One region of the Fusobacterium sp. DD2 genome, then DNA from elsewhere that is predicted to be linked to it. Evidence: riboswitches for the same ligand, from Rfam matches in the RefSeq annotation. Region 1 holds a riboswitch; the other holds the start of a gene.

Region 1 (3,998 bases):
TCTTACTTTTTCACTTTTTAAAGCATTTATAAGTTTTACAATATCCTCACTATTTTCTTCTCCAGCTCTTACAGCTATTACATTTGCATAAGGTGACTCTTCTCCTTCAAGAGCAAGTGCATCTTTTACAGGTGAAAATCCAGCTTCTATTGCATAGTTTCCATTTACCACTGCTGCAGCTACATCTGGAAGAACTCTTGGTAATTGTGGTGCTTCAATTGGTTTAAATTTTAATTTTTTAGGATTTTTTACAATATCAAACTCAGTAACATAAAGATTAGTTGGGTCATTTAATGTTATAATTCCCTTATTATGAAGTAAAATAAGTGCTCTTCCTCCATTTGATGGGTCACTTGGTATTGCAACTACACTTTTTTCTGGGATATCCTCAAGTTTTGTATATTTTTTAGAGAAAACTCCAAGTGGTTCAACATGAATCTTACCTGCACTTGCAAGTTTTAGTCCTCTTTCCTGTGCAAATTTTTCAAGATATGGAATATGTTGGAAATAGTTTGCATCTATCTCTTTATCAGCCAGTGCAAGGTTTGGTGTAACATAGTCTGTAAAATCAACTATTTTTAAATCTACTCCCTCTTTTTTCAAATCATCCTTTACAATTCCTAAAATCTCTGCATGAGGTACAGGACTTGCTCCAACTCTTAACTCTCCTCCAAAAGATACTGCTCCAAGTGTTAAAAATGCTCCTAATAGTAATGCTTTTACTCTGTTTGTCATGATTATCCTCTCCCTTTTTAATTTTTTTATATAGTTAATATCATTGCTATCTGTTCTTTTTGCTTCTTGCTACTAAATAATTTCCAAGTGTCTGTATAACCTGTACTACAATAATAATTACAATTACTGAATACACCATTATATCTGTCTTAAATCTCTGATATCCAAATCTTATTGCCAGATCTCCTAATCCACCTGCTCCTATTGTTCCAGCCATTGCTGAAAATCCAATTAGTGAGATTACAGTTACTGTAAGTCCGTGGATAATATGTGGCATTGTTTCTGGTATCATCACTTTGAACACTATTGTAAAATTATCTGCTCCCATACTTGAACTTGCCTCTATAAGCCCTTTATCAACCTCATTTAAAGCTCCCTCTACCATTCTTGCTACAAAAGGTGCTGCTGATATTGAAAGTGGCACTATTGCCGCTGTACTACCTATTGTTGTTCCAACTATAAGTCTTGAAAGTGGAAATACCAGAATCATCAAAATGATAAATGGAAAAGACCTTAAGGTGTTTATTACAAACTCAAGAATTTTATTCAGTTTAGGTCTTTCTAAGATTCCTCCCTCTTTTGTAATAACCAGCAATATCCCTACTGGAAATCCAATTAAGAAAGAAAAAAGCGTTGAAAAAAATACCATGTATAAAGTTTCAAGTGTAGATTCCCATATCATACTAAATACCATTGTAAATCACCTCTGTAATAACTCCTGCCTCTTCTTTAAACCATTCCACAGCCTGTTTTTGCTTGTCCATATCTCCTGAAATCTCTACAAATAGATGTCCAACTTTCATAGTGGAAAGATTATCTATAGAACCTCCAATAATACTGAAATCTATATCAAAAGTTCTAGCTGCTTTTGAAATAATAGGGTCATTGGCAATATCTCCTAAAAATTTAAGTCTGATTATGCTTTTATCCTTGTGTTTCATAAGCTTTACCTTATTTTCACAAGTACCTGGAAGATATGAGATAAGTTCTTTTGTTATCTCACTTTTAGGCTCTGCAAATATATGGTGAACTCCTCCCATCTCTACTACTTTCCCGTCAGACATCACTGCCACTTTATTACAGATATCTCTAATAACCTCCATCTGATGGGTTATCATTATCACTGTAAGGCCAAATTTTTTCTGAATGTTCTTAATAAGGTCCAAGATAGATTTAGTTGTTTTAGGGTCAAGAGCTGAAGTAGCTTCATCTGAAAGTAAAATATCAGGATTATTTGCAAGGGCTCTAGCTATTGCTACCCTTTGTTTCTGACCTCCTGAAAGCTGAGATGGGTAAAAATCTATTTTCTCCTCAAGTTCTACAACTTTTAAAAGTTCCTTAACTCTGCTCCCAATATCTTTTTTCTTCCAACCTGCAATCTCAAGTGAAAATGCTACATTTTCTCCAACAGTTCTTGAAGATAAAAGATTAAAATGCTGAAATATCATTCCCATCTTTTTTCTTCTCTCTAAAAGTTCACTCTTTCCCAATGATGTAATCTCTACACCATCTATTACAATCTCCCCACTTGTAGGTTCTTCAAGCCTATTTATCAGCCTTATAAGTGAAGATTTTCCTGCTCCACTAAGACCAATAATCCCAAAAATATCACCTTTTTCAATTGTAAGGGATACATCCTTCACTGCATGATATCCATTAGGATATACCTTGTTTACTTTTCTTATCTGTATCATCTTATGCCTCCCCAAAATTTTTGTATAAAAAAATCTCTATTACCAGATGTAATAGAGATAATCAACAGAATTATTCACGTCCATCTGTCTGGAATTAGCACCACACCACTTGGCAGGTTGCTGAAACGTCTCAGGGCCAGTCCCTCAGTTTCTCTGGATGGTATTTTTTTGTTAGGGTTATAATAACTCATTTCAATTCATTTGTCAATGTTTTTTATTATTTTCTTTTATAGACTATTTTATCCTTATAGTATAGAATATAAAAAAGCAGGGGAGGGATATCTATGTATGAGATTTTCCATATAAAAAAAGGAGACATAATAACTTTGACTGGAGCTGGAGGTAAAACCTCTCTCATGATGGCTCTGGCAACTGAATTAGCTCAAATTGGAAAGGTACTTATTACAACTACTACCAAAATATATAAACCTTTAAATACACAGTTTCAAAAGCTCATTTTAAAAGATTCCACTTTTGTAGGACAGGGGAAAAATATCTTCGTTTTAGGAGATTCAATAGAAGATAATAAGCTCACTGGAGTTTCCTATCAGGAGATATATAACATCAAAAATCAGTATGATTTTATTTTAATTGAGGGAGATGGAGCTAAAGAAAAAATTTTTAAAGAGTGGAATGAAAATGAGCCATGTATCCCACCAATTTCAAATAAAATAATTGGTGTAATCAATATGGAAATTTTAGATAGAGGACTTTCTAAAGAAAATATTCATAGATTTGAACTATTTTCTCAAAATTATCCAACTTATTTATCACACAAAGTATCACAAAATTTTTTAACTGAATATATAAAAAAAGCTAAATTTTTTAAAAACTCCACTGCTAATGATAGATATCTTTTCTTTAATGGAATTGATGGTGAAAACAGTATTGAGAGATTTTCCCTAGCTATTTCTACCTGCAATGAACTGAAAAAAATCAATTACCCGGCTGAATTTGTACTTGGAAGTATAATTGAAAATAAGATATATCAATATGTCCCAGTATCTGCTATTGTTATGGCTTCAGGATTTTCAAGAAGAATGGGGCAGGATAAATTAAAGCTTAAATACAATGGTGTTTCTCTTTTGGAAAATGTATTGGATAAACTTAATTTCGCCAACTTTTTTGAAATACTGGTATGTGGAAGGGACAGCTGGACTGAAAATATTTGTAAAAAATATAATTGTAAGTATCTTCACAACACCAAAGCAAATTTAGGACAGAGTGAAAGTATTAAATTAGGAGTTCAAAACTCTTCAGGAAAAGGTTTTGTATTTTTTACTGGTGACCAGGTCTTTTTGACACCAGATACTATTTCAAAACTCTATTATAACTTTGAAAAATATGGATATATAACTGTTCCAACAAGTAATGGAGATAGATATTCACCTGTATTCTTTCCATATAGTAAAAAAGAAGAGCTTCTTGCTCTTCAAGGTGACCATGGTGGAAAAAATATAATTAGAAATACTCCACTTGTTTCTCTTGTTGATTTTCCATATTCTCAGGAGTTCTTAGATATAGATACTCCAGAAGATTATTCTTTAATAGTTGAAAAATAACAAAAGG
Region 2 (7,057 bases), on a different contig from region 1:
AAATCGCAATTGTTGACGATGCTCCTGGAGTAACAAGAGATAGATTATATAGAGAAACTGAATGGAATGGAACTGAATTTGTAGTTGTTGATACAGGTGGACTTGAACCTAGAAACAACGAATTTATGATGACTAAAATAAAAGAACAGGCTGAAGTTGCTATGAATGAAGCAGATGTTATTTTATTTGTAGTAGATGGAAAATGTGGGGTAAATCCTCTTGATGAAGAGGTTGCATATATTCTTAGAAAGAAAAATAAACCAGTTATTTTATGTGTAAATAAAATTGATAACTACCTTGATCAGCAGGGAGATATCTATGAATTCTGGGCTTTAGGATTTGAACACCTGATTGGAATCTCAGGAGAACACAAAGTAAACCTTGGAGACATGCTTGATATGGTTACAGGTTTAATTGAAAAAATGGATTTCCCTGAAGAGGAAGAAGATGTATTAAAACTTGCTATTATTGGTAAACCAAATGCAGGAAAATCATCTCTAGTTAACAGACTTGCTGGAGAAGAAAGAACAATAGTAAGTGATATAGCTGGTACTACAAGAGATGCTATAGATACAATCATAGAGTATGATGATCAAAAATATATGATTATTGACACTGCAGGTATTAGAAGAAAATCTAAAGTTGAAGAGAGTCTTGAATACTACTCTGTATTGAGAGCTATCAAAACTATTAAAAGAGCAGATGTATGCCTTCTTATGCTAGATGGACAGGAAGGACTTACTGAGCAGGATAAAAGAATTGCAGGTATAGCTGCTGAAGAGTTAAAACCTATTATCATTGTAGTTAACAAATGGGACCTTGTAGATAAAAATACAAATACAATGGAAAAAATGAGAGAGAGCCTTTTAGCTGAACTTCCATTCTTAAACTATGCACCTGTAGAATTCGTTTCAGCTCTTACTGGTCAAAGAACTACAAGACTTTTAGAAATCTCTAGTCAGATATTTGATGAATACAATAAGAGAATTTCTACTGGTATCCTAAACAGCGTTTTAAAAGAGATAGTTATGATGAACAACCCACCTACAAGAAAAGGAAGAGTTGTAAAAATCAACTATGCTGTACAGGTATCAGTTGCCCCACCAAAATTTGTATTATTCTGTAATTACCCAGAATTGATTCACTTCTCATATGCTAGATATGTCGAGAATAAATTCAGAGAATCATTTGGTTTTGAAGGGTCTCCTATCTTAATTAGCTTTGAGAAAAAAAATAGCGAAGAATAATTTTTTTCTTTTCGCTGTAACAAAAAAGACATAAAAACATTGTATTATACATACATATAAATCTTTCCCCAAGATATTTTATATATTAGATAACGAACTAAAAGCAAACCGTCGGAACCCTACCGACGGTTTGTTACTATATGGTTCGTTTCCCAAATAACATTTTATAACTGAAAAAGCATCTGGAGATCCCCTAGATGCTTTTTTATTTTTCCATATTATATATCCTATAGGAATTTTGCTCCTATTTTTGCAAATTCTTCAACCATTTCTTCTGGCCAGCAAGATGCTTGAACTTCTCCAATATGAAGTTTTTCAAGGAAGAACATACAGATTCTTGATTGTCCAATTCCTCCTCCAACTGTATAAGGAAGTTCTTTAGCAAGTAGAGCTTTATGGAATTTTAATTCTTTTCTATCTTCTCTATTTGCAAGTTTTAATTGAAGGGCAAGAGTTTCTTCACTTACTCTTATTCCCATTGATGATAATTCAAAAGCTTGCTCAAGTATTGGGTTCCATACTAAAATATCTCCATTTAGTTCCCAGTCATCATAGTCAGGAGCTCTTCCATCATGTTTTTCTCCAGATTTTAAAGTCTTACCAATTTGAGATATAAATACTGCTTTATACTCTCTGCAGATTTCATTTTCTCTTTCTTTAGCTGTAAGTTCTGGATATCTATCTTCTAATTCCTGTGATGTAATAAAATATATATCCTCAGGTAATTTTTTAGAAAATACAGGATATTCTCTATTTACATACTCTTCTGTTTTTCTTAAAGCATCATAGATTCTCTTTACTATTTTTTGTAAAGTCTTAGTTGTTCTTTCAGCTTTGTCAATTACTAATTCCCAGTCCCATTGGTCAACATACATAGAGTGGATATTATCTAAATCCTCATCTCTTCTGATTGCGTTCATATCTGTATAAAGTCCAGTGTGTACAGGAAATTCATATCTTTTTAGAGCCATTCTTTTCCATTTAGCAAGTGAATGAACTATTTGATATTCTTCCTTTGCATCCCAGTGTGTATCAAACTTTACAGGTCTTTCCATACCGCTTAGATCATCGTTCAATCCAGAAGACTTTCTTACGTATAGTGGTGCAGAAACTCTTGTTAGGTTAAGTTCATAAGCTAGAGCTCTTTCAAAAAAGTCTTTTACTTTTTTAATAGCCACCTCTGTTTCGAAAAGATCTAGTTTGCAGTCATACTTTTTTTCCATTAATCTCACTCCTCTATAAATAAAATATTTTTATAAACCTTAGCTATTAATAAAAAAGCCATTCGGTTGCACCCGAATGGCTTTACTTACAATGTCGGGTACAAATCGTTTTAATCTCAAAAAGGATTTGTACCACAAGTAGAATACCTATACTACTTAAAGTCCAAATCTCGACATATTATTATTATTATTAAATTGTGCAGTTATTCCAAAAATAAGCGTTTTCATCTTCTGCCTCCAACTATTAATATCTACCAACTAGGATACACTTTTTTGAAAGAAATGTCAATGATTTTTTTGAAAAAATATTTTTATTTTATATTAATTGAAAAAGAAGTTCTAAAACTGTTTAACCAGAATTAAAACTTCTCTTTTATATCAAACTATTTATTCATCTCTTCTAAAACTTCTTTTAAAGCTTCTACTTTGTTACATTTTTCCCATGGAAGATCTAAATCTGTTCTTCCTATATGTCCAAATGCTGCAAGATCTTGATATTTAAAGTTTCCACTTCTTAATTCAAGAGCTTTTTCTATTCCTCTAGGACTTAAATCAAATACTTTTGCAACAGCTTTAGCTAAATCAATTTCACTAGCTCTTCCTGTTTTAAATGTATCTACTTTTATTGAAGTAGGTTCTACTACACCAATAGCATAAGATAATTGTACTTCACATTTATCTGCAAGGTCAGCAGCAACTATGTTTTTTGCTACCCATCTAGCAGCATATGCAGCAGATCTGTCTACTTTTGAAGGATCTTTTCCAGAAAAAGCTCCTCCACCATGTCTAAAGTATCCACCATATGTATCAACTATTATTTTTCTTCCTGTAAGGCCTGTATCACCATGTGGACCTCCGATTACGAATCTACCAGTAGGATTGATATGGTACTTGTTAACTTTGCTTGGATCAAGGTCATACGCCTCTAGAACAGGAACTATAACTTTCTCTATAACATCCTTTTTAATCTCTTCTTGAGTTACATCAGGATTATGTTGTACTGATAATACTATTGTATCAACGTGATCTATTCTTCCAAATTCATCATAAGCAAGTGTTACTTGAGATTTTGCATCTGGTCTAGCCCATAGAAGTTCATTACTTCTAGTAAGTCTTGTAAGTCTAACAATGATTTCTCTTGCTAATACAAGTGCAAGTGGCATAAGTTCTGGAGTTTCTCTTACAGCTCCACCAAACATTATTCCCTGGTCTCCTGCTCCACCTGTATCTACTCCCATAGCGATATCTGGTGATTGAGAATGAATTGCAGATAATACTCCACAGTTTGCATCAAATCCCATTCCTTCAGAATATCCTATTTCAGCAATTTTACTTCTTACAATATCTTGAACATCTATATAAGTTGAAGTAGTAATTTCTCCACCAACAATAACTTGTCCTGTAGTACAGAACACTTCACATGCTACTCTTGAGCTTGGGTCATCCTTAAGACATGCATCTAATACAGCATCTGATATTTGGTCTGCAACCTTATCAGGGTGTCCAGGTGATACAAATTCAGATGTAAAATAAGTTAAATTTTTCATTTTTTCCTCCTCTAATTTTTAAACAGCTCTAACCACAAAATCTCCAAAGGCATAAAAAAATCCCTTCATCCTCTGATAGATGAAGGGAATATATAACAATTTTATATTCCATCTATCAGGAGTTAGCACCACACTTCATAAAAAGCAGGTTGCTGAGATGTCACAGGGCCGGTCCCTCAATCTCTCTTGATGGTTAAATACGATTTTTAATATTTCATTTTACGTGTAGCATTATAACAGTAAAATGTAAAATTGTCAATTATTTTCTTATTTTTTTATTTGTCTTACAACGTCTACTACAGATCCATCTCTATATTGAACTACAGCAACAATTCTGTCTTCAAATTTGATTGGTTCTTCTTTTCCACACATAGACTCAGCTATTTCTTTTAATTCTTCAATAGTTTTTATTGGAAGATTTGAGTTTTTAAATCTTTCAATTAAGTCTTTTCTAAGTGGATTGATAGCTATACCTCTTTCAGTAACTAGAACGTCTACAGTTTCTCCTGGAGTAGTTACTGTTGTGATTCTGTCTTTAACAACAGAGATTCTTGCGTTAACTAATTGAGAAACGATGATACATAATTTAGCTCCTGCTGCAGTATCACTGTGTCCTCCTGATCCTCCCATGATTACTCCGTCAGATCCTGTTGTAACGTTAACGTTGAAGTTAGTATCCATTTCTGTAGCACCTAAGATAACAACGTCAAGTTTGTTTACTACTGAACCTTTGTTGTTAGCATTTGCATACATAGATGCAGACATTTTTAAGTGGTTAGCATTTTCTTTTGCTGATTTTATAGCGTTAAGGTCAAAACATTGTACGTCAAATAGAGCTTTGAATAATCCTTCTTTGAACATATCAACGATGTATCCAGTGATTCCTCCAGCTGCGAAACTTCCTACAATATTTTTCTCTTTCATTAATTTTTTAACTTCAGCTGCAACTGCAAGAGATATTCCTCCAGCTCCAGTTTGGAAACTCATTCCTTCTTTTAAGTATCCTGATTGTTCGATGAATTTAGCTGTTAAGTCAGCAACTTTTAATCCAATAGGGTTTTTAGTAATTTGAGTTGTACCAGAAACTATTCCTTTTGGATCTCCTATAGCATCTATAACTAATACATGGTCAATTAAAGTTTGGTTGATTTCAATAGTTGTATTAGGGAAAGGAACAAGATTATCTGTTATTGCTACAACAACCTTTGCATTTTCAACGTCTGAGTGTGCATATCCTAAAGATCCACAAGCTGATTTTCCATCTACTCCGTTGATGTTTCCATATTCGTCACATGTAGGTGCTGCAACAAAAGCTATATCAACTTCAACTTCTCCAGTTTCCATTATTCTAGCTCTTCCACCGTGTGTATGCATTACTGCTGGTTTTTGAAGTTTTCCCTCAGATATTGCTTGAGCAACTGGACCTGACATATATCCAGCATATATTTGAGTTACAATACCTTTTTCCATATATTCTACTACAGGTTTATGGCATGGGAAAATTGAACTTGCTACAAGAGTAATATCTTTGTATCCTCTCTTAACTATTTCAGCCATTACTAAGTTTAATACATAGTCTCCATTTCTTAAATGGTGATGAAATGAAATTGTCATTCCATCTTTTAATGGTAATTTATCCATTAAAGTTGCTAAATCTTTTTGTAATTTATTATCTTTGTGAGTTACAGTTTTAAAAGTGTAGTTCTTTTTCATAACTCCAGTTGTATTTGCAAGATACCCGTTATATTGAGTAACTTTTCCGTATCCTTCTATAAACTCAGGAACTTCTCTTCCTAGAACGTTTTTCATTTATAAACACCTCGCCTTAATAATTAATCAATAAGTCCCATTAATTTCGCCATATCTAATGTATGAATAGCTCTGTTGATAATAGGAAGGTCAACCATTTTTCCATCAAGTGAAAATACTCCAAGTCCTTGTTTAGCAGCGTCTTCTTTAGCAGCCATAACTCTTTGAGCGTGGTTGATTTCTGCTGCTGATGGAGCATATACACTGTGAATAGTATCGATTTGTCTTGGGTTTATACTTAATTTTCCTGTAAATCCAAGCATTTTAGCTTTTAAAGTGTCAGCTATTAATCCATCGTAGTCATTTGTATCTGTAAATGGAGTATCTATAGCATCAACTTTACATGCTTTACAAGCATTTATAATTTTAGTTCTTGCATATAGAAGTTCATCAGATGCTTTTGTTCTCTTAACTCCTAAATCCACAGCCAAGTCTTCTCCTCCTAATAAAACAGAGATAATTCTTGGGCTTGCTTTAATAGTTTCGTATACTTTTTCTACTCCGTAAGTAGTTTCTACTAATGGGTGAACTTTTATTGAGTTATGTTCAAATCCCATTTCTTCTTCTATTTTAGTTAATCTCTTATCTAATTCTGCTACGTCTTCTGGACAAGCTTTTGGAAGTAATATAGCATCTGGTTTAAGTCTTGCTATAACATCCACGTCTTTATCTGCATAAGGTGTAGATAAAGGATTTATTCTTACAACTACTTCTACTTCATCATAGCTCATAGTTTTTAATGCTTCGCTGATAAGTACTCTTGCAGCATCTTTTTCTGTAAGTGCAACAGCATCTTCTAAGTCAAATATAACAGCATCTGATCCGAAAACAGCAGCTGTTTGAAGCATCCCTGGGTTATTTCCAGGCATAAATAACATTGTTCTTCTTAATTTCACAATAAAACACCTCTCATAAAATGAATAATAGAATATTATAAACTTCTAGCTACAGCAGCTTCGATTCTAGCTCTAATAGTATAGTCAAGAGCTCCTTTGTCTTGAGCTTGTACCTGTACGCTATCAATACCAAGTTCTAAAAGTTTAGCTTTTATAACCTCTCTGATATGGTCACCAAACTGTTTTTCTACAGTACTTTCTAATTCTATTTCAATCCCATCTTCAGAAGGAGTAAGAATTAAGAATATATCATTTGATTCTAAAGTTCCACATTTTGCAGCTTTCTTTATAGTCATTTACTTCACCTCATCATAATTAAAGGAAAAAGGTAGTCA

Evidence for each region. A riboswitch is a leader RNA that binds a small molecule or an ion and turns the genes downstream of it on or off. The one in region 1 is predicted to bind S-adenosylmethionine.
Region 2: it holds a riboswitch for S-adenosylmethionine, as region 1 does, so the genes downstream of both, metK (methionine adenosyltransferase) here and IX290_RS09980 (methionine ABC transporter ATP-binding protein) in region 1, are expected to answer to the same signal.

What each region holds. Positions count from the first base shown of each region.
Region 1 covers NZ_JADRHM010000073.1:7,979-11,976, reverse strand. Annotated here, with positions in the region: gene IX290_RS09990 (MetQ/NlpA family ABC transporter substrate-binding protein) at 1-735, opposite strand, end outside; gene IX290_RS09985 (methionine ABC transporter permease) at 782-1,429, opposite strand; gene IX290_RS09980 (methionine ABC transporter ATP-binding protein) at 1,419-2,429, opposite strand; SAM riboswitch class I at 2,507-2,593, opposite strand; gene yqeC (selenium cofactor biosynthesis protein YqeC) at 2,714-3,991, shown strand.
Region 2 covers NZ_JADRHM010000002.1:15,344-22,400, forward strand. Annotated here, with positions in the region: gene der (ribosome biogenesis GTPase Der) at 1-1,247, shown strand, start outside; gene asnA (aspartate--ammonia ligase) at 1,475-2,470, opposite strand; gene metK (methionine adenosyltransferase) at 2,854-4,017, opposite strand; SAM riboswitch class I at 4,123-4,213, opposite strand; gene citF (citrate lyase subunit alpha) at 4,285-5,826, opposite strand; gene IX290_RS00475 (aldolase/citrate lyase family protein) at 5,850-6,722, opposite strand; gene citD (citrate lyase acyl carrier protein) at 6,758-7,018, opposite strand.